One region of the Anaerobacillus sp. ABR4_321 genome, then DNA from elsewhere that is predicted to be linked to it. Evidence: riboswitches for the same ligand, from Rfam matches in the RefSeq annotation. Region 1 holds a riboswitch; each other region holds the start of a gene.
The links. Region 1 has a riboswitch for cyclic di-GMP ahead of ACXADT_RS13715 (anti-repressor SinI family protein). Riboswitches for the same ligand answer to the same signal wherever they lie in the genome.
Positions count from the first base shown of each region.

Region 1 (7,706 bases):
TAAAAGTCTGCTCCATCTGCAGTATTTTGAAATAAACATGTTTTCATCCCAACTTCTTTCGCTGGAATGATATCTAATAAACGGTCACCCACTGCTAAATCTATTTCATGCTTGTTATGTAAATAACGATAAGAAGCTGCGTCTGGTTTTCTTGGATATCCATCATCGCCTGCTACAAGATCGGCAAAAAGATGCTCCATATTAAAATGCTGAAGAATGGTGATGACTTCTTCCCTTGGTTTGTGAGTCATGATGACATTAAGGTCTGATTTGTTCAGAATTTCCGTAACACCTTCAAAAGGAGGCTTCTTATCAGGAGAAAGGGCGTTATCTAACACTCTGAATTCTTCAACTTGTTCCATTGTTAATCCAAATACATTTGTTGCATGCCGAAATGAAACTTTTAACTCTTTCAATATCTCTTCATTTGAAACATGTTCAGGAACAAACCGTTTCATAATACTAACAAAAGCTGGATACGTATCGAATAACGTGCCATCAAAATCCCATAAAATCTTCACGACTTCACTCCTTTACGTTAATCCTAAAGAAAAGCCGCTCGATCGAGCGGCTCTTTCATTAAAACTGAGTTTTTTCCTCTAAAAAGTTCTTTAGTTCAGAGATTGGCATTCTTTGTTGTTCCATTGTATCTCGGTCTCGTACAGTTACTTGCTTATCTTCAAGGGAATCAAAATCGAACGTAATCGCAAATGGTGTACCTACTTCATCGTGTCTGCGGTAACGTTTACCGATCGATCCAGCTTCATCGTAATCCACCATGAAATACTTCGCAAGTTCAGCGTGAACTTCCCTAGCTTCATCCGATAATTTCTTTGAAAGTGGCAATACTGCTGCTTTAAACGGTGCTAAAGCAGGATGAAAATGCATGACACTACGAGACGTGCCATCTTCTAATTCTTGCTCTTCGTACGCTTCGATTAAGAATGCTAGTGTAACGCGGTCTGCCCCTAATGATGGTTCGATGCAATAAGGAACATAGCGCTCGCCTGTTTGCTGATCGTGGTACGTAAAGTCTTCGTTCGAATGTTCCATGTGCTTTTTCAAATCATAATCTGTTCTTGAAGCAACTCCCCATAGTTCACCCCAACCGAATGGGAATTTGTACTCGATATCTGTAGTTGCATTACTATAATGAGAGAGCTCATCTTCAGCGTGCTCACGAAGGCGGATATTATCTTGATCAACGCCAAGATTCAATAGCCAGTTCTTACAGAAATCTTTCCAATACTGGTGCCATTCTAGTTCATCTCCAGGTTTACAGAAGAATTCTAACTCCATTTGCTCAAATTCACGCGTACGGAATGTAAAGTTACCAGGTGTAATCTCATTTCTAAAGCTTTTTCCGACTTGTGCAATTCCGAATGGCACTTTCTTTCTCATCGAACGCTGCACGTTTTTAAAGTTCACGAAAATACCTTGTGCTGTTTCAGGGCGAAGATAAATGTCGCTTGTACTTGAAGTCGTTACCCCTTGCTGTGTTTTAAACATGAGGTCAAATTGACGAATCTCTGTAAAGTCTTGACTGTCACACTCTGGGCACTTAATGTTATGATTTTCAATCAACCGCTCCATCTCTTCAAACGATAATCCGTCAGCAATCATTTCGTTGCCTTCTTCAGAAAGTGCATCTTCAATCAGCTTATCTGCACGATGACGTGTTTTACAGCTCTTACAATCAATCAATGGGTCGTTGAAATTTCCTAGGTGACCAGATGCAACCCAAGTTTTAGGGTTCATCAAGATTGCCGCATCCAGTCCGCTATTGTGAGGAGACTCCTGTACGAACTTCTTCCACCACGCTGCTTTGATGTTGTTCTTAAGTTCTACACCTAATGGACCGTAATCCCAAGTGTTCGCTAAACCTCCGTAAATATCGGAACCAGCGAAAATAAATCCTCTGTGCTTTGAAATGGCAACGATTTGTTCCATCGAAATACTCATCTAAATCTCTCCTTTTTATCATTGTCTAACAACATAAAAAGCTCCCGTCCTCGGACAAAAATTTGTCCGGGGACGAGAGCGTATGCACCCGCGGTTCCACCCCAGTTGATGTGAAAGAACACATCCACTTTACGGTATCAACTCCAGACCGCCGTTTCACTAGACCTTTTTCGGGCTTCCACCGTCCCCGAATCTCTATAAAAAGGGTTACCTAGCTACTATCTGTCCTTCACAGTTGTTAGCTTATATATGTAATTGATATCACATATGATACAAAAAAGTTTCACTTAAAGTCAAGCGCAATCTACTCAGTATTCATAGACTACCCACTTGCCTAACTGTTTACACACATCAGATTCTTTACTTCTAAAAAAAGAGCTATCAATCGATAGCCCTCCGTTTTTGTATACGCACAGGTGTTGGATCTTTTTTGCGGTCGAGAAATGCTCGGATTTCATCTTTTTTCAACCCGATTTCTCGTGCAACTTTCATCAGCATTACCCACTCTTGATCAAGTGCTTGTTCTGGCCTGGTTTTAATCATGGCCACCCTCTCCTCCTTTGATATTTCCAGGAGGACCAGCCGTCATCGTTGAATGTTCTCAACATTAGACCTGTGTCTTTGCGTCCCATTCTTTAGAATGGTTTGCCTTTTTCTGGAGAGTTAGAACAGACACGCACTACAATGTAACGGCAGTGCTAAATCAATAGTAAAAGGGACTAAAAAATGAGAAAGTTTAATAGTTTATACAATTATACTATATTTTAGCAATAATTCAATATATTTTGTATCGATTCTAACACTTTATCTTCTGCATCATAAACTAATCATGTATGATCTTGCTAAAGCTTGATCAGGGAGGGAATCGAATGGAACGAAATCAGATTGGAACCGCATGGCAAGGCACTCACGTCGTTTTACTAAGGTGTACTCCCTTAAACAAAGTTGTAGGATTTTATCCTAGTCTCCATGCACCTACAGAACCTGTAAGTCATCTTTGCAGTGAAGCATTATCGACATACCTCAGCATCGGTTATGTCATATCACATGTACATTCATTACAGGACGGAACGGTCGAGTATATCTTGACAAAAAATTAAAACAGCCCGTCGAGATTGCCTCGACAGGCTGTTTATTAAAAGTCAGATAAGTAATCTTTTACTTGATCTGGATTCTTTGTGTTGGCACTATGAAGATGCCCAACTTTTTTTCCATCTTTATAAACGAGGAGACTTGGAATACCCATCACTTCATTTTCCTCTGTTATTTCAGGGAATTGCTCAATATCAATTTGTGCCCATTGTTTATCGCTATGTTCTTTGATGATATCGTCGATAAATAAGTCAAGGCGTTTACAGTCCGGGCACCAATTCGCTTCGTATTTTAATATCGTCACTTTAGAATCATTGATTAGATTATCATAAGATTGTTTTGATTCGATTTGTTGCATGTAAATCTTCTCCTTTACTCGTTACTATAGGCTAGTATAACTTACAATAAGATCATTTGTCTGTAATTGTGATTACAGTTTTCTATAAAGAGATACCAGTGTTAACGAGTGCTCCAGAAATAACCATGTGGCCACATTCATTAGGGTGTATGCCATCAAAGGACAAAAGCCGTTCTTCATTGCCCTCAAACAAACGATAAGCATCTGCCACTTTTACATCATTATTCTTTGTACATGTTACTAGATTTTGATTAAATCGATTGACCCAATCTTTTGCGAATGAAAGATGAGGATAAGGATTATACAAATTAACGATTCGAATCATAGCAGGCTTCTTTACTGTCATCGATAGGTGGCTTACAATCCAATTCATGTTTGTACAGCATTCTTCGAGCGCTTTCTGGAAAACAGCTTCTTCCTTATTTATAGCAAACTCTTCAGCTGCATCGATCAAATCATTTCCACCGGCCGTAATCGTAATAACATTGGCATGTTCGATCGGTAACGATTGCTCTAGCCAGTCTCTAACGTCGCGAGTAGTTGCTCCATTTCTTGCATATTTTGTTAGGAGAACATTTTCTTCTAACTTATCAAAGATAGCCGAACGATAGTAATCTGGAAAAGTCGGTGAAAAAAGGATTGTGCCTGTACCTAATGTAATAGAATCTCCAATAGCCGAATAAAGAAGATGCGACAAACCATCACCTCTTTCCAAAGATGATTTACTATATTCATCGCACCTATAAAAAGTTCATCTCAACATTCGAGTGATTCTGTATTAAAGTGAACTCAGAGCAGACTTTATTGTTATAGACAAGCAGCGGTACAAGGAATTCTCCGGCCAATTGATAGAGATCTTCTTGTCTTTCTGGCTGTTCAAGGACATTCACTTCATCAAAGGAAATACCTGACTGCTTAAGGAGTCTTTTTGTTTTCTCACATTCAATGCAACTTGTTATCGTGTATAATCGAATATGTTCCATGTTAGACAAGTACCCTCCTAACAATTAGAGTATAACGGTATACGATTTATGATAATGTAAGCTATCTTACTCGTGAAAATGACTTGATTTAAGAACTGAAGGTGATCTTATGGATAAATTGACGATGCTTTCCCAGATAAACTTATTTGATGAAATGGAAATGAATGATTTAGTACAGATCGATCGTGTTAGCGATATGAAGCCAGTTAAAAAAGGAACCATCATCGTAGGACCTACAAAGCCGATGAAAGCGTTATTTTTATTGAAACAAGGAAATGTACGTTTGTATCGCTCCAATGATAGCGGAAAACAATTAACGGTCGATATTCTTGGAGATGGCAACATTTTTGGAGAAACCTCTAGTTTCTCACTAAGTGATGATTCTGTTTATGTTGAAGCGATGACAGACGTTTATTTATGTATTATCGGAAAAGAACAATTTGAAACTTTGCTCTCAGAAAACCCCAAGCTCGCCATAAAATTCATTGAAATACTGTCTTCACGCTTAAAAGAAATTTATGAAATGAGTGAAAACATTGCACTCAGAAGTGTAAAATATCGGGTGTTGTCTTTACTATTAAAACTTAGTGAGAAATTTGGAAAGCGTAAGAACGAATGGCAAACGATCGAGATCAAGCTTACACATTACGACATGGCTACGATGATCGGTTCTACTAGAGAAACTGTCAGTGCCACAATAGGAGACTTGAAAAAAGCTGGATACATAAAGAAGAACCCGTTAACTTTCGCCATACATGCTGAAAAAGCTAACAATTATTTAAGTGAAAATGGAGAGTAAAGATCAGAAATCTACAAACTTAAGCTGCCGAGGAATCCTCGACAGCTTTTTTAGTCATAATGATACTCTATAAAATACAAATCGAATCATTATGATTGCGTTTTTCCATCCGTTCCTTTTTGATTATCTTTTGTTCCTTCTAATTTATCCCATTTAATCGGTCTGTTTAAATTAAGTTTCTTTTTCAAATTCAATAAGCAGTTAAAATGACCAACATACCACTTATCGAATTTCACCATATGAATGGTCTCCCAGTCTCTCATCTCCTTTGTACATCCATCACAATGTATTTCCATTAAAGGCACTTCCTCTTAAGTAGATTTGTTTATTTATATTCAAACTACCAGGAATGTGATTGGTCATTTGTACGTAAAAAAGCGCATCCGTAGATGCGCTTCCTTATCTTACTTTAAATTTTCAGGATTTAATCCATTGAGATAGTCTGGTACAAACTTACCATCTTTTCTTATCAATTCATCATCAAACCAAATTTCTCCTCCACCATATTCAGGTCTTTGAATCAGCACCATGTCCCAGTGAACTGCTGAATCATTTCCGTTTGGTGCTTCGTCATAAGATTGCCCTGGAGTAAAGTGGAACGATCCGTCGATCTTTTCATCGAACAAGATATCTTTCATCGGCTCGCGAATATACGGGTTAACTCCGATTGCGAATTCACCGATATACCTAGCACCTTCATCAGTATCGAGTATGCTGTTCAATCGTTCTGTATCGTTCGCTGTCGCATCGATAATCTTTCCATTTTCAAACGTTAGCTGAACATTTTCGAAAACGAACCCATTGTATGGAGATGGTGTATTGTACGTGATCACGCCATTAACACTATCCACGACAGGGGCGGTAAATACTTCTCCATCAGGGATATTCAGTTGCCCTGCACATTTAATTGCTGGTATATCTTTGATGGAAAAGCTTAAATTCGTATCAGGTGAAACGATTCTTACAGAATCTGCACGATTCATTCGGTCCACAAGTGCATCCATCGCTTCATTCATCTTCGCGTAATCCATCGTACAAACATTAAAATAATAATCTTCAAATGCTTCTGTACTCATACTAGAGAGCTGAGCCATAGATGGGTTAGGATATCTCATTACGACCCACTTCGTATGTTTGACTCGTTGATTACTATGAACCTTTGTTTTATATACCTGATTAAACAATGCCATTTTTGCTTCAGGTACATCAGCAAACTCATTGATGTTGTCCGCGCCGCGAATACCGATATAAGCATCCATGCCTTCCATCTGGCGAAGATCATGTGTAGTCCAAGCTTCGATTTGCTCCTCGGTCGCTTCTAATAATAGTTCACGAATAATCTGATTGTCTCGAAGGTTCACATGTGGAAAGCCGCCTGCTTTATGTACCTCTTTTACTAAGCTCCGAACAAGTGAATTATCGATATTAAATGCTTCGATTAAAACATGCTCACCTTTTTCAATTCTTGTAGAATAGTGAACAAGATTTTCTGCTAATTTCTTAATACGAGAATCGATCATATTCTCCCTCTTTTCATTAATGACTTTACACCTATATTATAAGCGCTCTGTTATCTATCCTTCAAATGATTCGTTAATAACAAAAAACCGGAGAAAGTCTCCGGTCTTCTGTTATTTCGTATTTGGATCGTATTCCATGTAAATCACATGCGTTTTAAGGTACTCGTTTAGACCATGTTTTCCATCCGCACCACCGATTCCAGATTGCCCCATGCCTGCGTGGAACCCTTGAACAGCTTCAAAGTTTTCACGATTAACGTACGTTTCACCATACTTAAGCTCATTAGAAGCTCTCATCACTTCATGAATATTATCACTGAAGATAGAAGATGAAAGACCGTAACGTGTATCGTTAGCCGCTTCAAGAACATGATCGAAATCGCTGTAGATTACGATTGGTAGGACAGGACCGAAAATTTCCTCTTGAATGATCTCCATATCTTGAGAAACGTCCGTTAACACGGTTGGTTCAAAATAATAGCCTTTCTCTCGGTCTATTCTCTTTCCACCCGTTTTCACTACTGCACCTGCTTCAACAGCATTGTTCACCATTTTCTCAACTGATTCAAGCTGTTCTTTGTTAACCAATGGACCGATATCGCATCCTTCTTCATCCAAAGAGTTGCCTACCTTTGTATCTTTAAAGGACTGAGTGATTTTTTCAATAAATTCATCTGCAACGTCTTCGTGGACATATACCCGTTCAGCATTCGTACAAGCCTGGCCGTTATTCGTAATTCTAGAAGTCGTGATTTTCTCAACTGCTAAATCGATATTCGCATGCTTTGTAACGATTGCAGGAGCTTTTCCTCCGAGTTCCAGGTTGACTTTCGTGATATTTTTAGCTGCTGCCTCCATCACTTTTGATCCTGCTGGATAACTCCCGGTTAAACTGATCATCGCAACATCAGGTGAAGATGCGAGCGGATTTCCAATATCAGATCCTTTACCAGTCACGAGGTTGAAGACTCCTTTTGGTAAACCGACTTCAT
Region 1 covers NZ_JBSWTK010000001.1:2,641,612-2,649,317, forward strand. Annotated here, with positions in the region: gene ACXADT_RS13705 (HAD-IA family hydrolase) at 1-521, opposite strand, end outside; gene ACXADT_RS13710 (glycine--tRNA ligase) at 580-1,962, opposite strand; gene ACXADT_RS13715 (anti-repressor SinI family protein) at 2,344-2,505, opposite strand; cyclic di-GMP riboswitch class I at 2,532-2,622, opposite strand; gene ACXADT_RS13720 (hypothetical protein) at 2,832-3,062, shown strand; gene ACXADT_RS13725 (thioredoxin family protein) at 3,098-3,412, opposite strand; gene ACXADT_RS13730 (SGNH/GDSL hydrolase family protein) at 3,495-4,109, opposite strand; gene ACXADT_RS13735 (glutaredoxin family protein) at 4,153-4,395, opposite strand; gene ACXADT_RS13740 (Crp/Fnr family transcriptional regulator) at 4,505-5,194, shown strand; gene ACXADT_RS13745 (hypothetical protein) at 5,284-5,490, opposite strand; gene ACXADT_RS13750 (aminopeptidase) at 5,599-6,714, opposite strand; gene aldA (aldehyde dehydrogenase) at 6,826-7,706, opposite strand, start outside.

Region 2 (7,706 bases), on a different contig from region 1:
AGTACATACAACTCAAATTATTGTAGAGTTCCTTATCCTAACTATTTATTAGAAGCTCTTACAGATAAAGATCATAGAACTAACGAGTTGATTTGGAACTCAAAATTGAATCCTCAAATGTACCATTATGATTCTACAAGTGAATTAGAAAGAATTGGTTGCCCAGTTTTAATTACTAGCGGTAGATATGATGGGATTTCAGTAGGTCAATCTGAAAAGTTTTCTGAGGGGATATCAAATAACAAACATATCGTATTTCAACATTCTTCACATTATGCTCACGTTGAAGAGGAAGAAAAGTTTCTAAAAGAAGTACGGCTCCATCTAATGGAAATAGAAAACCAAAATTAATAGTTATGATTTGATGCTTATTCAATTATATCGGAGCGTTGACCTAAAAAGGATTACTGTTCTTTACCTTAAATACATAACAGTTTTCTTAGATAAGGAGTGAATCAATTTGTTGCGCTTTATCACTATCGATATAAATAAACATAGTGAAGTTGCAATTGGTTTTCGTAAAGACTCCTTTGCAGCTAGTTTTGGGAATGCATCGGGTTTTGGAGATGAAAAGAAATACTTGAATTGGTTAGAGATAATGGTAAAAGACTTTCCAGATGGGTTCGTTTTGGTAGAAAAGGATAATAGACTAATTGGACAACTAGAATTAACTATAAAAGAATACAAAGATAGAAAAATCGGTTATGTAAATCTTTATTACTTAGTTCCAGAGATCCGCGGAAATGGTATAGGGAAGGAACTACACAAATACGCATCCAGCTTTTTTAAAAGTCAAAACCATAATGAGTTTCATTTAAGAGTGTCACCTACTAATACCTCTGCTCTGAAGTTTTATCAAAAACTTGGTATGGAAGAGATAGGACAAGAGTTGGATGGAAAAGTAATTAGGATGAAGGGGTTTTTATAACTCTCTTACTCAAGAAAAGGGAGCGATGATCTAAAAGGATTACGCTCTTCTTTTGTTAATTAATAGAATAGGTATTAGTTCTAATAGTAATGTCTTTATGTAAAAGGAGATATGATGCAAAGAAGCTTAGGTGTTATATTAATTTTATTCTTCAGCTATTTAATTTGGCTTTACTTTGCAATATATGAATCTTCAATTAACAACTGGTGGACAGTAATTGAGATTAAACAGAGGACTGAGGATACTCTCGAATTTGGTGTTTCAAATGCAAAGGTTTTTGCTGGAACGGCTATGTTCACTTTTAGTGGGGTATTAATTTATTTATTGTTAGGAAAGAGAAATTAAGGGAGCTTTGCTTGAACAATCTATTCACAAAAAAACGGTTAGCGGCTACTGCCTCTGACCGTTTTTTGTCTTTTTATTTGTTGTATCGCGTATTAGACTACCATTCAATTGAACATTTGTGGTTTTGAACTTCAAAACAGAACACGTTATTGGAAGTTTCCAAGCTTTTTTCTTACAAGTCTAATTTTTACCCCAAATGGATTTACCACCAGTGTGACCAGTTTTGGCATGTTCCCAGGAGTTTACTAGCTCCATTCTTCCTCTTTTTTCATGATGATGCCAAGTATAACCTCTTGGTGTCTTTCCATTTTGTATATCCTTAATTTGATTAGAAGTGAATTTATTCCTGGTGCTTGAACTACTATTAATCTTACTTTTCAACGCTTTATTTGCATGTGCAAATTGAGTACTGTTAGATGATTTTAATAATCTCTTTGGTAGTGTCATTGAATACTTCTCAACAAAGTTTGGAAACCCTTGGGAAGTGAAAGAAACTTTAGAAACAGGATGTTTTTTCCCTGCTAAATGTCCGTTTCTAATAACAATATTTCTTGTAGAGCTTTTCAAGAACTGTTTAACTACTAATCTTCCCCCAACCCTAGCAACAATTGGAGTAATAACCGGTAATAGAAACCAAAGTTGTAATTGATCGCCTTTAATAACTACATTGATGTCATCGAACTCTTCATCAATTTCTGTTTCTACGATTGAAGAATAAGGAATACTATTATCATAATTTGCATGCTCAATATACTCTTCGACGTAATTACAACCGTCATCTGAAGTTAGTACTTCAACAGAATTAAACTCTGAAGGTTCGCTAACAGAGAAAGTTCTAACAGTTGGGTCAGTTGGTAGTGGAATACCAGGTAATGGTTTTTGATTATCAATTACAGTCGAATCTACTGGGAATGGTTCTTCATCGGGATTAGGCTGATCAGAAACTGGTGGAACGGTTTCCTCAACATAGTCTGGGTCACAGACGAAAACTTCCTCATCATCACTCTCAATAATAATGTACTGACTATAGCTATCGGATTCGGTAGCTGCTTGTGCAAACTCTGGAGCAATGTACGCAAACAAAATAGAAGCAACAATAAATAAGCTAAAAAATTGTTTGAATTTCATGTCGAACCTCACTTTACATTTTTTGTATATCCAAAAATATTATACACACAATTCAGCTAAATGCTAATTTTCAGAAAAATTAATTATTTTAAATAGATATTTCCCTTATATAATTGGCATTTCATATTCTTATTACTCTGTATGTCTATATTAATAGATTTGATTTAAAGTTATTTATTATATTAATCATATTAGGAAAATTTTGGAGTTTGCTATAGCGTTTTTAGGAATTTATAGTAAAATTAAATTAAACTAATCTTACTTTTTAACTAACTTTAGACCCATAAAAAAACCTCTTTATGTAAATATACTTCTGGTTTTATGGTCATAAAGTTTTGCGAAATGACGTAACCCTTTATTATTTTAATGTTTTTCCTGTTACTAATATAAGTTACCTAATAATATTTAAAAGAAAGCCATAAATTATCTTATGTCATTTGAAAATGTCTACTTTATGCGGTAGATAATAAAAAGGAGGAGGCTTATAATTTGTTTTAAAGAGGACAAAAAGAGCGTCAAACAGTTATTTGGTTCTCGAGTACGATATTATCGTCTTTTACAAAAGATTTCTCAGGAAGAACTCGCATTCAATACTGGTATGCATCGAACCTACATAAGTGAATTGGAAAGAGGGTATCGGAATATTACCCTTGTAAACATACATAAAATATCGAAAAGTTTAGATGTAAGAATCGTAGATCTTTTGGATTTCGATAATTAGAAAAAAATAATACATATAAGGATTGCTATGACTTTATTTCTCTATCTGGGCACTTAGAAATAGATGAGCAACTAGTGCAACCGGCCTTAGTATGTTTGACAACTTAGACTGTTAAATATATAAGGCTTTTTTCTGTATAAATTAGAAGTTTTAACCAGTCTGATATGGGTAATATAGTAAAGTTAGATTTTATTTAGCTCATAAGTCCTTATTTCCTTGAATAAACTAACATTCTTTGTTTATTTGTATTAAACTTAACTTTGTAGAATTTTATCGAATCATGTAAGTTATAGAAATAATTTGTCTAAAAAACCTTTAGTTATATCTTGGAATTCTACAATAAATTCAATAATTATATACTATGATAATTACAAATGAAGGATATTTATAGTTAAACAAAAAAATTTAGATAGACTTCCTATCTATTAAGAGGTGTTTCTAATGTTATCTAAAAACTTTATGTCTAATAAAAGCAATGATACTAATACAAAATCTTTTTTCATTAATTTAGATCATCAATATACATTTACCCGTACATACTTTTTACTTGAGCCAAACCTTTATGTTGAGATGGTAACTCTAGCTATGGAGTACAATCGAGTAGAGGGAAGAAATCTTATTACTCAAAATGAAGTATTAAGTTCAGATTCCAGAGAGTTAGATACTAAAGACGTTTCTAAATCTTTTGTGGAAGCTCTTCATGCAGAAGATACAATTAAAGAAGAATACAAATTAACAAAAGAACAAGTAGATATGATACTTAAAAATTATAAAGATAACTTATTTGATGTAAATAAAGAAGTGTTAGATTCACTAAATTAATAGCACTGTATAGTCTTAAATCAAACACAATAACGTTGTAGTCGGTATTACCCAATGGTATAATTTAGTCATCAAGACTTTATTTTTCTTTTTGGAGCGATCTCATTCGAGATCCGCAGGTAAAACGACTATTATAACAGAAGCCTTTGGGCTTGGAATTTGCACACTTTTTGTGTGCAAAAACCTCGCCTAAAGGCTTTTTTTGCGTTTCAAGGGAGGTGATGTGTAAGAAACTTAGTTGAATCTTCAATGTAAGAGCAATTAATGGGTGGAGTTAAAAAACTTAATTGAGAGGATGTTCTGAATGGATTTATTTATTAATGAATTTATGAGCGTGAGCAATTGTCAGATGAGGAGGAATCAACATGTTTAAAGTCACATGTTTTGCTCCAATTACACCAGAGGAATTATGGAAAGGCGTGAAAGGACTGCATTTTACTAAGAAAGAAGAGGGATTTGAATGGTATCTGGATGGCCATGTTTTCCGGATTGAACCATTCAAAAATCAATCTAGGACGAGTATGAAGGGGTATCGCGTTTGTTTTAACGGATCTATTGATGGTGCAATATTTCTTTACGATTTTGCGCTAAGTTGGATTAATCCTTCAATCACAGGGATAGAGTTTTCACTTTCACACTCTACGTTAAAAACGCGTGACTGGATTAAAGATTTTATGTCCCGCTCGTCATTTTCTACTGTTGATTCCAAGGGCATTTTTAAGAAGGGTCCTATTGGCATCGTGGTAGTGAATGACGTGGTAACACTTCAACTTAGAAGTTCTAAGGGAAAACAACTAAATCTATTAGCTAGTTTGAAAGAAATCGAAACAGTTAAGGAAGAGTTGAAGCCTGCTGAACACGATCTGTTTTCATATGTCGAAGAAGGTGTAGCCGTATGACGTTTGATTTCTACACTAAGACTTCCAAGTTTACAGTCGCAGAGAAGAGTGTTTTGAAAAATGGGGAAGTGATTGCTGAGGGAAACGTATTTCTGTTTCAAGTGCTCTTGGGCTTTCCGGCTTATTTAATCGTTCAGGAGAATGAATATACGCCTCCAATTATCCTTAAAACGGATTGTATTCAGTCCGTCTTGCCTTCAAATGAATTCTTTGATGGTGAGCGGGAGCCTCAGAAGTATTTGTTCAGAGTAACATTTTCTCTAGACGATATACCGATTCTTTACAACATGGAGGCCATAGATAGCAATTCAGCTATTACCTTCGTAAAGGAACGGTATAAGAAGAAAAACCTTCAGAACTTATCAGTAAAATACATCGCTAGAGGGGAGAAGATTTCATGAATAAACGTAAATCCTCTCTTTCAATGATTGATAAAGAATCCTCAAAGATTTACAGAAAAATTCTATCTGCTGAGACTGAATTTGAGGTATTTACCATCATTGATCGATTGAAACCAGATGTTGCTAAGAGAGTACTTATGACGTTAATTATGAACAAACAACTAAATCTATAGCTCTACAGTATGTCCCTTCCTAGTGGGGAGTGAAATTTTTGCTCCCCTGGTACTAGGTGGGGAGTGCATATTGAGAGGAATGAGAATTATGACAGTAGCAAGAAGTTGTGAGAATTGTATTTATCAAAGCGGCCGACCTGAATTCGACCTAAAGAGATGCAAGAAATGCTCCAGAACGGAAAAAGCATTATTTGAGCCTATTCGAACTGCAGCTGAAATGATGTCGTCATTCTTAGAGGATGGGACATATCCAACATTAAAACTGTATGAGAACCATTTAAAACAGGTGAAAGATACATTACAAACAAAGCTTCAAGCGTCAGAAGATAGAAGACATGTTTTCAATGATGTAAATCTTGTGGCTAAATTCGTTCCGAAAAAGAGAAGCGAGACCGATCTAATTGGTTTGAATACGTATCTCGATGATCTTGGCTTATTAGCTCATATTGTTGAGGTGGACCATAAAAAGGTTAGAAAAGAGTCGCTTATCTTGGAACAAATAATAGCTTATCAGCTGGAGCCTACTCAATATGTAAAGCCTTCTTTCAATAAATGGGGGAAGGAGTTAAACAAGGTTCCTGAGTTAAAGAGTACAGGTTGGAGCACGGAAGAATTAGCTTTTTCATTCAGTACGTTAGAAGCGAAGCACACCAATTACAAGTATCGTTACGAAAAGCTAAAAGAAGAAATGATAGCTTGTAAAGAATTAAAAGAAAACAAGAAGCTGACGCATCAATATGGTTCGGTTTCATTGATTAATAATGACCCTTTATATGATGTTCGAGCTATGTATGATGAACTGGGTAGTGACCTTCTGATTGAATACGGTAAACCCAATCATGAAAAAGTTCAATATTTCATATCTCGTGGGACAATAACGAAGAATGAAATCGAACAATTTAAAACGGTTAAAGATATCAGCCTTCAATTTGTTGTGATGGATCTAGATACTGAAAGAAGAACACTAGAGACATTTCAAAGAAGAAACATGCAGGCTGCTCAAAATCGCATGAGAGCATAACAATAAAATAAGGGAGGGTAGTCCTCCGCTAGATGAATTGAGATAGCGGGTGGACGCCCCTATCTCTTTTTCTATGCGTTTGGACAAAGATATGAATGAAGCGAAATTAAAGGAATGGGAAGAACGATATTCTAAAGTGAATGTATTTCAGGAATTTGATGAGATCAAAGATTTTTTAAAGGAACAATATCTGGAGGATAACTCACAACAGTGGTCAGTTTCTTTCAGCGGGGGTAAAGATAGTTCATTAGTTCTGACATTGGTATGGCAAATGATCGAGCGGTTACCTGCACACTTATTAAAACGAGAAATTCATATAGTTATGAGTGATGCTGCGGCTGAAACTCCGGTCATGAGTCGATACCAACGAGGGATTATGAAAACAATAGAAAAGAAAACTTTTGAACAAAAGTTAAACCATATCATTAAGGTCCACTTGGTGAAGCCGCCAATCAAAAGCAGATTCTATTTTCGGACCATAGGCAGAGGTACTCCCCCAATATCAGCAAGCTCAAAAGCTCGGCATTGTACCTTCCATCAAAAGGTAAATCCGATTCAGAAGAGGCTAGAGACCATTATTAATAAATCCATACAAGACCAGGATTGTTTTTCATATGATCATTACGCTTTAACCTCTATTTTGGGCGTTAGATTATCAGAGAGCGCATCAAGAGCAACCAGTATGGAAAAACATGCTGTAGGTGACTACTATGCAACTCATGCCACTGATAAACGGATAAGGGTTATGCATCCGATTAAAGACATTGAATTAGACGCACTATGGACCTATCTGCTCGCTCTTCCCAATGGACAATTCCCCTTTGGAGGGAAGGTATCTGAAATGATGAAGATGTACGGGAAGAATGGCCATGAATGCGCAACTACTGACCAAAGCGGAGACGGTTCTTCTTGTGGCAAAATGGGTTCTAGAACGGGATGTTTTACGTGCCCACTTGCTGGAAAGAACGACAAGATGTTGAATGCAATGATCGAAGAGGGCTATACGAATTATCATTATCTTCAAGAGTGGAAGAACTATATGTTAGATATTCGGAACGATGTGCGCTTTCGCCTGCCAACACAACGACAAAAGTTTAATTCTCATCAAAAGAATGCAGAAGATCTTAGAGATGACTTTAATTTGTTCTCTACTGATTGTATTCAAGATCCAAGCGAAAGAAGACGTCATAGATACGAGACGTTTAATAGAGCGACGTTTAACTATGCACCAGGAGCGTTCACGATTGAAGCTCGTAAAAGAATGCTTG
Region 2 covers NZ_JBSWTK010000012.1:146,010-153,715, reverse strand. Annotated here, with positions in the region: gene ACXADT_RS22575 (alpha/beta fold hydrolase) at 1-351, shown strand, start outside; gene ACXADT_RS22570 (GNAT family N-acetyltransferase) at 461-928, shown strand; gene ACXADT_RS22565 (hypothetical protein) at 1,043-1,273, shown strand; gene ACXADT_RS22560 (HNH endonuclease) at 1,454-2,401, opposite strand; gene ACXADT_RS22555 (helix-turn-helix domain-containing protein) at 2,865-3,122, shown strand; cyclic di-GMP riboswitch class II at 3,134-3,217, shown strand; gene ACXADT_RS22550 (hypothetical protein) at 3,564-3,944, shown strand; gene ACXADT_RS22545 (hypothetical protein) at 4,310-4,843, shown strand; gene ACXADT_RS22540 (hypothetical protein) at 4,840-5,244, shown strand; gene ACXADT_RS22535 (hypothetical protein) at 5,241-5,417, shown strand; gene ACXADT_RS22530 (hypothetical protein) at 5,506-6,438, shown strand; gene ACXADT_RS22525 (hypothetical protein) at 7,121-7,706, shown strand, end outside.
Region 2: linked by a shared signal. The riboswitch ahead of ACXADT_RS22550 (hypothetical protein) and the one ahead of ACXADT_RS13715 (anti-repressor SinI family protein) in region 1 are both predicted to bind cyclic di-GMP.

Region 3 (7,706 bases), 1.7 Mb from region 1:
CTTGACTTTTTGGTATATAACTATCCAACCCCTAATAAAATGTTACAAAACTTAGTAAATGAGGGGCAGAGGTGAGAAGTTGTGGTAAGGCTTCGAAGTATTCTTGTACACAATTCTCCTGACATCATGTAGATCGACTTGATGACTTGAGCTTCGTAGCATGATCACTTTATCAGTCTCATTTCGCATCTCTCACATCCAATTTAGGGAGGCGAGTGGTGTGCACGATTACATCAAAGAGCGAACCATCAAGATTGGAAATTACATCGTGGAGACGAAGAAAACGGTGAGGGTGATCGCCAAAGAATTTGGAGTGTCAAAAAGCACCGTCCATAAAGACCTTACTGAAAGACTCCCAGAAATCAATCCTGACCTGGCCAACGAGGTGAAAGAAATTCTTGAGTATCATAAATCGATACGACACCTTCGAGGCGGGGAAGCGACTAGAATAAAATATAGAAAGGATACTGAGAAGGAAGAAGCTGTAAAATAGGTGAAAAACGACAATTTTTTCTAAATCTTTTTCTTCCATGTTCACTTTTGTGATACAATATACTAATGGATATGAACTCTATACATACTAGGAATGGAACTATAGATGAGTGATTGAACACAGGGAGGATAGATCATGTTATCACGTGATATAGGGATTGACTTAGGTACTGCGAACGTACTGATTTATTTAAAGGGAAAAGGGATTGTCCTTGATGAGCCTTCTGTTGTAGCGATCGACACCACAACGGGTAAAGCACTTGCCGTAGGTGAAGAAGCAAGGCAGATGGTAGGCCGGACGCCTGGAAACATCGTTCCTACCCGTCCATTGAAGGATGGGGTCATCGCTGACTTCGATATTACAGAAGTGATGCTTAGACATTTCTTGAACAAGATCAATGTGAAAAGCTTTTTATCGAAGCCGCGTATTTTAATTTGTACACCGACTAACATCACATCGGTTGAGAAAAAAGCGATCAAAGAAGCTGCTGAAAAAAGCGGTGGGAAACAAATTTTCCTAGAAGAAGAGCCAAAGGTTGCCGCAATTGGTGCTGGAATGGATATCTTCCAACCGAGCGGAAATATGGTAGTGGATATAGGCGGTGGGACGACTGATATCGCAGTACTATCGATGGGCGATATCGTCACCGCCTCTTCCATTAAGATGGCAGGGGACAAGTTCGATTACGAGATCTTAGACTATATCAAGAAAGAGTACAAGCTATTGATCGGTGAACGAACGGCAGAACAGATCAAGATCAATGTTGCAACGGTATTTCCAGGTGGTCGGAAAGAAGAGCTCGACATACGCGGACGTGACATGGTTACTGGACTTCCTAGAACCATCACAGTGAAATCTGATGAAATTCAGCAGGCGTTACAAGAACCGATCTCTCATATGGTGATGGCAGCGAAAAGCGTTCTTGAACGTACTCCTCCTGAACTTTCGGCAGATATCATCGATCGCGGCGTAATCATGACAGGTGGAGGCGCGCTTCTTCATGGAATCGATCAATTGTTTGCTGAAGAATTGATGGTTCCTGTATTAGTTGCTGAAGAACCAATGAGCTGCGTTGCAAAAGGGACAGGCTTAATGCTAGAACATATGGACAAAATCGCTAAAAAGAAACTAGTCTAACTTATCGGAAGTTCTTAGGTAACGGAAACTATTCGTAAGGGTGTTATCATGATGGCGAACAACCATGAAAACGTAAATGAAACCTCAGAAATCAACATGAATGATGAGGAGAAAAAGACAAAGAATAAGAAAATAAAAGAGCGTATGCCTAGAATTCGGTTGATCCCGATTTGGCTGCGCCTTATTCTCGTTGTACTGCTTCTTGCCTTTTCACTGGCTGCAGGAGCTATGATTGGATACGGGGTCATCGGAGAAGGGAGCCCGGGAGACATTTTCAAAAAAGAGACCTGGGTGAAGATCTCTGATATTGTTAAGAAAGAAACGGAGTAAAAGAAGGGAGCACTCGTGATGATGGACATTCAAGATATCAAATCGATCATTCCACATCGCTATCCTTTTCTACTTGTCGACAAGATCGTTGAAGTAGAGGAAGAAGTGAGAGCGATCGGAATTAAAAACGTTACAGCCAACGAAGAATTTTTCAACGGTCACTTTCCTGATTACCCTGTCATGCCAGGTGTTTTAATTGTAGAAGCACTTGCGCAGGTAGGTGCGGTTGCTATGCTTAAGAAGGAAGAGAACCAAGGGAAGCTTGCTTTCTTTACAGGCATCGATAAATGCCGCTTTAAGAGACAAGTTAAGCCAGGTGATCAGCTCCGCTTAGAAGTTGAGATCATCCGTATTAAAGGACCTATGGGCAAAGGAAAAGCGACAGCGACGGTCGATGGTGAAGTTGCTGCGGAAGCGGAAATCATGTTTGCCCTCAAATAACGATCTTTCAAGCATCTCGAATTTCGAGGTGCTTTTTTTAGTTCAATTGTAAAAACGTTGTGCGATTTTGTTAAGCATTTAAAGGCTTTATTGAGACTCTGTTAATTGCCACACATGGGAGAATTTTGTTGTTATGATTTGGTCAACCGCTTATTCAGTAGCCGCGGTCAAACTTGGTTAGGGAGGAATTTTGATAATGAATAAGAAATTCATGGCCAAAATTGCAACTTCGTTTCTAGCTGTTATGCTCATCACTGCTTGTAGCGGTGGAGAAGAAGAAGGAAACAATAATACGACCAATAACGGAAGTAATACGGAAGAACCTGCTTCGAACAACGGATCCACTAACTCTGAGAATTCTGCTGAATAAGTTGTTAAACTCCCGTCCACTCCAGGCGGGAGTTTTTCATTAGTCTTTCTTGTTTAATTGCCACTTCCTAAACTCGAGAAATTCCTCAAAGTCTTCTTTCGTGATGCCAGACCGCATCGCTTCTTCGATCAACAACTGCCATTCTGGGTCCAGATTGGACTCTCTGCCTTCGAATTCACCATCTTGAATGAACACATCCATAGGCACCTTTAATACAGTAGCAATTTTTTCGAGAAATTGTATGGATGGGTTCGCCTGCTGGTTGCGTTCGATCGAGCTGAGGTATGATTTTGCTACGTTAGCTCGCTTCGCTAGTTCAGTTAATGAAAGCCCCATGCGATTTCGATAAAGCTTAATTTTTTCACCTATCATCCCCAATACCTCAACTTTATTAGTATTTGTATATTATTATCTTATCAAGAACGTAATGTTCTGTAAACAGAACAAAAGTCTCAAAATAATGCATAATAAATGGAATTATAAGAAAAATAAAGTATAAATTAGTAAATTACAGAATTTGTTCTAAATTACAATTAAAATAAAGAATTTTCAGTCTTTTATATTCTTTCCGGTAGGCTTATATTAGAGTTATATTCTAAATAAAGAACAATATGTTCTTTATAATGTCGGTTTATGGAGAAAAAAGTAAGGAGGTAAAACATGAGGGCGTATGGTGGAGAAAAATTAGACTTAGAGTGGATCACCCTTATTTCAAAAGCAAAAAAGTTAGGGCTTAGCAAAGAAGAGATTAGACAATTCCTGGATAATTCCTCAAAAAAATAAGGGGGAATTAAGATGATTAAGCTAGGAGATCGCACGTTTGTATCCTACATCACGGGAAAGAGAATCAAGGTTGTTGCACTCGATGAAAGGGCCGGCAAGCTTTATATTAATGATGAATACAAAGGGCGCTGTGACTTAGACTTTATTCTTAACAAGATTAAGGAGCTCGAATTACATGAGGATAATAGAAGATGGCTATTTGAGGACGAGCGGAAACTTTATAACGAATTAAGAGAGATCATTAAGAATCAGGTTATATCCTCGAACTTGGAATGAGTAGATTTTCGCAACCTTTTGTTCAATCCACCATGTACTATTTGGCATCCTGTAATGCCATCGATGGCGTCATTACATACTGGGGCGTACAGAACAACGTGATAGAAGAGGCAAATCCACTGATGAACTTATTATTTACGATTCATCCATTTGTCTTTTTAGGTTTTAAAATAACATTGTCCATTTTACTTGTGTTTATAGGGAGCATAAAGATTAAATTCCAATCGCGGTTAGTAAGAGTACTGTTGATCGTTGCAACAGTACTTTATACTGCATTAATAATTTATCACTCTTACTGGCTCTTTTTACTTTGATATAGTAAAAAGAGCCTTCGCTTGAGGCTCCCGTATGAATCGATTATTTGTCGCTTCCTTGCTTTGCACGCCACTTGTTAAATTCAAGGAATTCCTTAAACTGTTCTTTACTAATACCAGAATTCATCGCTTCTTTAACAAGTTTTCTCCACTCTGAATCCAATTCACTTTGATGAATGAGGTTATCTCCCTGAAGAAGTACCTCTACAGAAACATCTAATACTCCTGAAATCTTCTCCAAAAACTGAATAGAAGGGTTAGATTGTATGTTTCGTTCAATTGAACTCAAATAGGATTTTGCTACACTAGCGCGTTCAGCTAATTCAGAAAGTGAGAGGCCTTTACGTAATCGATACTTCTTTACTTGCTCTCCTATCATGTCTTACCCTCCCATACTTCTACGTCACTCTCAGATACTAAGTATTATATCAGTATGGTTATGTTCCGTAAATAGAACAAAAGCGGCAATCGCTCACTACTCACTCTCCACTCTCCACTCCCTAGAGTCTTTTACTTTTTTTCCTTTCTAATAAAAGCTTTCACCTCTTCTACTGATAAACCTAATTCCTTGGCAGAAAGGATTAGGAATACCCACTCATCATCAAGCCTTACTTTTTCATTTGTTTTCATCCTCACTCCTCCTTTAAGTTCCAGGTAGTTCAGCCATCTTAGGAATCATATACAGACTCCCTTAGATCTGATAACTTTGCGATCTACTTTTTTCAAAGTAGGTTGCCTTTTACTGGAGGATATCCACTACTTTAGAACTATGTATACGGATAATGTCATATTCTTATCATAGTATGAATGTTTTAAGAAATTTGTTGTTTTTTGGAAGCTAAAACAACTTTTTTTGTCATTTCTTAAAAAGTACCGTTGAAACACGAAAGAACACTAGTGATGTTTTTAGACTGACCCACCGAAAGAATGGGTATAGAAGGAAGACGAGGAGGGATATTCATGAAGAAAATTGCGGTGATTACAGGTGGCGGATCTGGTATTGGAGCAGCAGCTGCAAAGCGGTTCGCAAAGGAAGGCATCACAGTTTGTTTGTTCGATGTAGAAGAAAGTCGTGCAGAAGAAGTAAAAGAGGAGATCATCTCCCTAGGCGGTGATGCGTTCGCATATGAAGTCGATGTGTCTGATGAAGACCAGGTTGTCAGTAAGCTTCAAGAAGTAAGCGAAAAAACTGGTGCGATCGATTATCTCTTTAACAATGCTGGAATCAACGGGACGCTTCAACCGATTGAAGAAATGAGTGTAGACAATTGGGATCAAACGATTCAAACGAACTTGAGAAGTACGTTTCTCATGGTGAAGCATACTGTTCCATATATGAAGAAGAACGGAGGGAGTATGGTCATCACAAGTTCGATCAATGGAAATCGAACGTTCTCGAACTTCGGGATGTCTGCATACAGCACATCGAAGGCAGGGCAAGTTGCGTTTATGAAGATGGCTGCGCTTGAACTAGCGAACTATAACATAAGAGTGAACGCGATTTGTCCTGGAGCGATCGAAACCAATATCGATGAAAATACGGATCAAAAGGAAAGTGTTAAAGAAATTGAAATACCTGTAGAGTATCCAGAAGGTAGCCACCCGTTAGAAGAAAAAGCAGGAAAGCCTGAACAAGTCGCTGATGTCGTTTATTTTCTCATTTCAGATGCATCGAGTCATGTGACGGGAACAGCGATGTACGTTGATGGAGCTGAGTCACTTCTGTAGCTTGACGTAAGAACGAACCGTCGCTAAGTTGGTATAGAGGTGATTGAAGATGTTTAAAAAGGTACACCATGTTGCCATCATATGTTCAGATTATCAACGCTCGAAAGATTTTTATGTGAATGTACTGGGATTAACGGTATTAGAAGAAACGTACCGGAACGAAAGAGAGTCATACAAACTTGATCTAGCGGTTGGAGAGCATACGCGAATCGAACTGTTCTCCTTCAATTCCGCTCCTCTGCGCCCAAGCTATCCGGAAGCACGTGGACTTCGGCATATTGCATTTGAAGTGGACGACATCGAATAGGCTGCACAGGAGCTTAGAAGGAAAGGTGTCACTAGCGTTGAAGAAATTAGAGTAGACGAGTTAACAGGGAAGCGGTTCACCTTTTTTCAAGATCCAGACGAATTACCTATCGAAATGTATGAAAATTAGCACATTTAACCAAAAGGAGTTGATTACCTGCCAAACCTGTGGCATCATAAGTTTGAAAGCGTTTGCTTATTTAGTGAGATGGTTTTTGTGCAACTTTGCGCAATCGATTTCACTAACGTTTTTGTGCAAACGGTTTCACAAACTGTAGATTTAAATTAAAGGGGGATATCGATGAAACGGCGTAATCGAAAACGGCTTTCTTTGTCGCTAGCAATCGTACTCGTGTTGCAGTTGCTGGCAGGAGCAATGCCGGGTGTCGAAGCTGCAACGCTTACGAGTCCGGTAATCGAAGGATCGAGCGCAACGTTCAACTATCAGGGAGACGGTAGCAAGACGTCTGTCAAAGTCGCTGGTGATTTTACGGATTGGGAAAACGGCGCTCTTGAGATGACGAAAGGTGAGGGAGATGTCTGGAGCCTTAAAGTCGATGATCTATCGAACGGAATGCACCAGTACAAGTTTATCGTCGATGGTGAATGGATGAAGGATCCTCTCAATTCTAATGGAGGAGAAAACAGCGAATTTCAAATCGGCGATGCGGATGCGAAACGTACCGTTACACTAGTCGGTGATCTCCAAGATGAGCTAGGTGCAGAAGCTGATTGGAAGCCTGATGCATCTGAAACGATCATGGAAGACAAAGGGAATGGATTCTATGAATTTACGGCAGAGCTTCCTGCTGGTAAGTATGAATACAAGATTGCGATCAATCAATCTTGGGGGGAAAGCTATGGGAAAGATGGAGGAAACATTCCGCTAGAGCTTTCTGAAGCATCGAAAGTAACGTTCTATTACCATGATGGCACGCATGCAATAGCAGATTCCACTTTTTACAGTAAGATTTCCGATGAAAAACAACCGAGATTAGTAGGTTCTATCCAGCCTGCGATCGATGCTGGAGATGAGTGGAGTCCGAAAACATCGACTGCGTTATTAACCGATGATAATTTCGATAATATTTACACATACACTTCAGATGTTCCAAAAGGAAACTATGAATACAAAGTTGTGTTAGGAAGCGACTGGGGCGAAGAGTATCCTTCGAATAACGTTGCACTAAACGTTATTGCTGATGCAACGATCACGTTCCAATTTAACGCTGAAACGAAAAATGTTAGTTCTGATTATAGCCCTGAGGGTTCTGATGGAGCGATCAACAAAGAAAAACTTCTACATAACTCCTGGGAAGAAGCATACCGAGCTCCGTTTGGTGCTGTAAAAGAAGGCGAAACCGTTACGCTTCGTCTTTCAGCCAAAAAGGATGATCTAACAAAAGCAGAATTGTATATCAAGAATCAAAATACGGGTACAAGTAAGCTTGTTCCGATGGAAAAAGCGGCGACTTCTGACGGAATGGACTTTTTTGAGGCAGACGTAAAGCCAGAAGTCAAAGGTCTT
Region 3 covers NZ_JBSWTK010000001.1:930,617-938,322, forward strand. Annotated here, with positions in the region: gene spoIIID (sporulation transcriptional regulator SpoIIID) at 221-493, shown strand; gene mreB (rod shape-determining protein) at 629-1,630, shown strand; gene ACXADT_RS05070 (DNA-directed RNA polymerase subunit beta) at 1,682-1,960, shown strand; gene fabZ (3-hydroxyacyl-ACP dehydratase FabZ) at 1,979-2,401, shown strand; gene ACXADT_RS05080 (hypothetical protein) at 2,598-2,771, shown strand; gene ACXADT_RS05085 (helix-turn-helix domain-containing protein) at 2,811-3,143, opposite strand; gene ACXADT_RS05090 (anti-repressor SinI family protein) at 3,432-3,554, shown strand; gene ACXADT_RS05095 (hypothetical protein) at 3,567-3,830, shown strand; gene ACXADT_RS05100 (DUF5658 family protein) at 3,827-4,144, shown strand; gene ACXADT_RS05105 (helix-turn-helix domain-containing protein) at 4,188-4,523, opposite strand; gene sinI (DNA-binding anti-repressor SinI) at 4,655-4,774, opposite strand; cyclic di-GMP riboswitch class I at 4,795-4,891, opposite strand; gene ACXADT_RS05115 (SDR family oxidoreductase) at 5,105-5,872, shown strand; partial or broken gene gloA2 (SMU1112c/YaeR family gloxylase I-like metalloprotein) at 5,922-6,308, shown strand; gene ACXADT_RS05125 (alpha amylase N-terminal ig-like domain-containing protein) at 6,480-7,706, shown strand, end outside.
Region 3: linked by a shared signal. The riboswitch ahead of sinI (DNA-binding anti-repressor SinI) and the one ahead of ACXADT_RS13715 (anti-repressor SinI family protein) in region 1 are both predicted to bind cyclic di-GMP.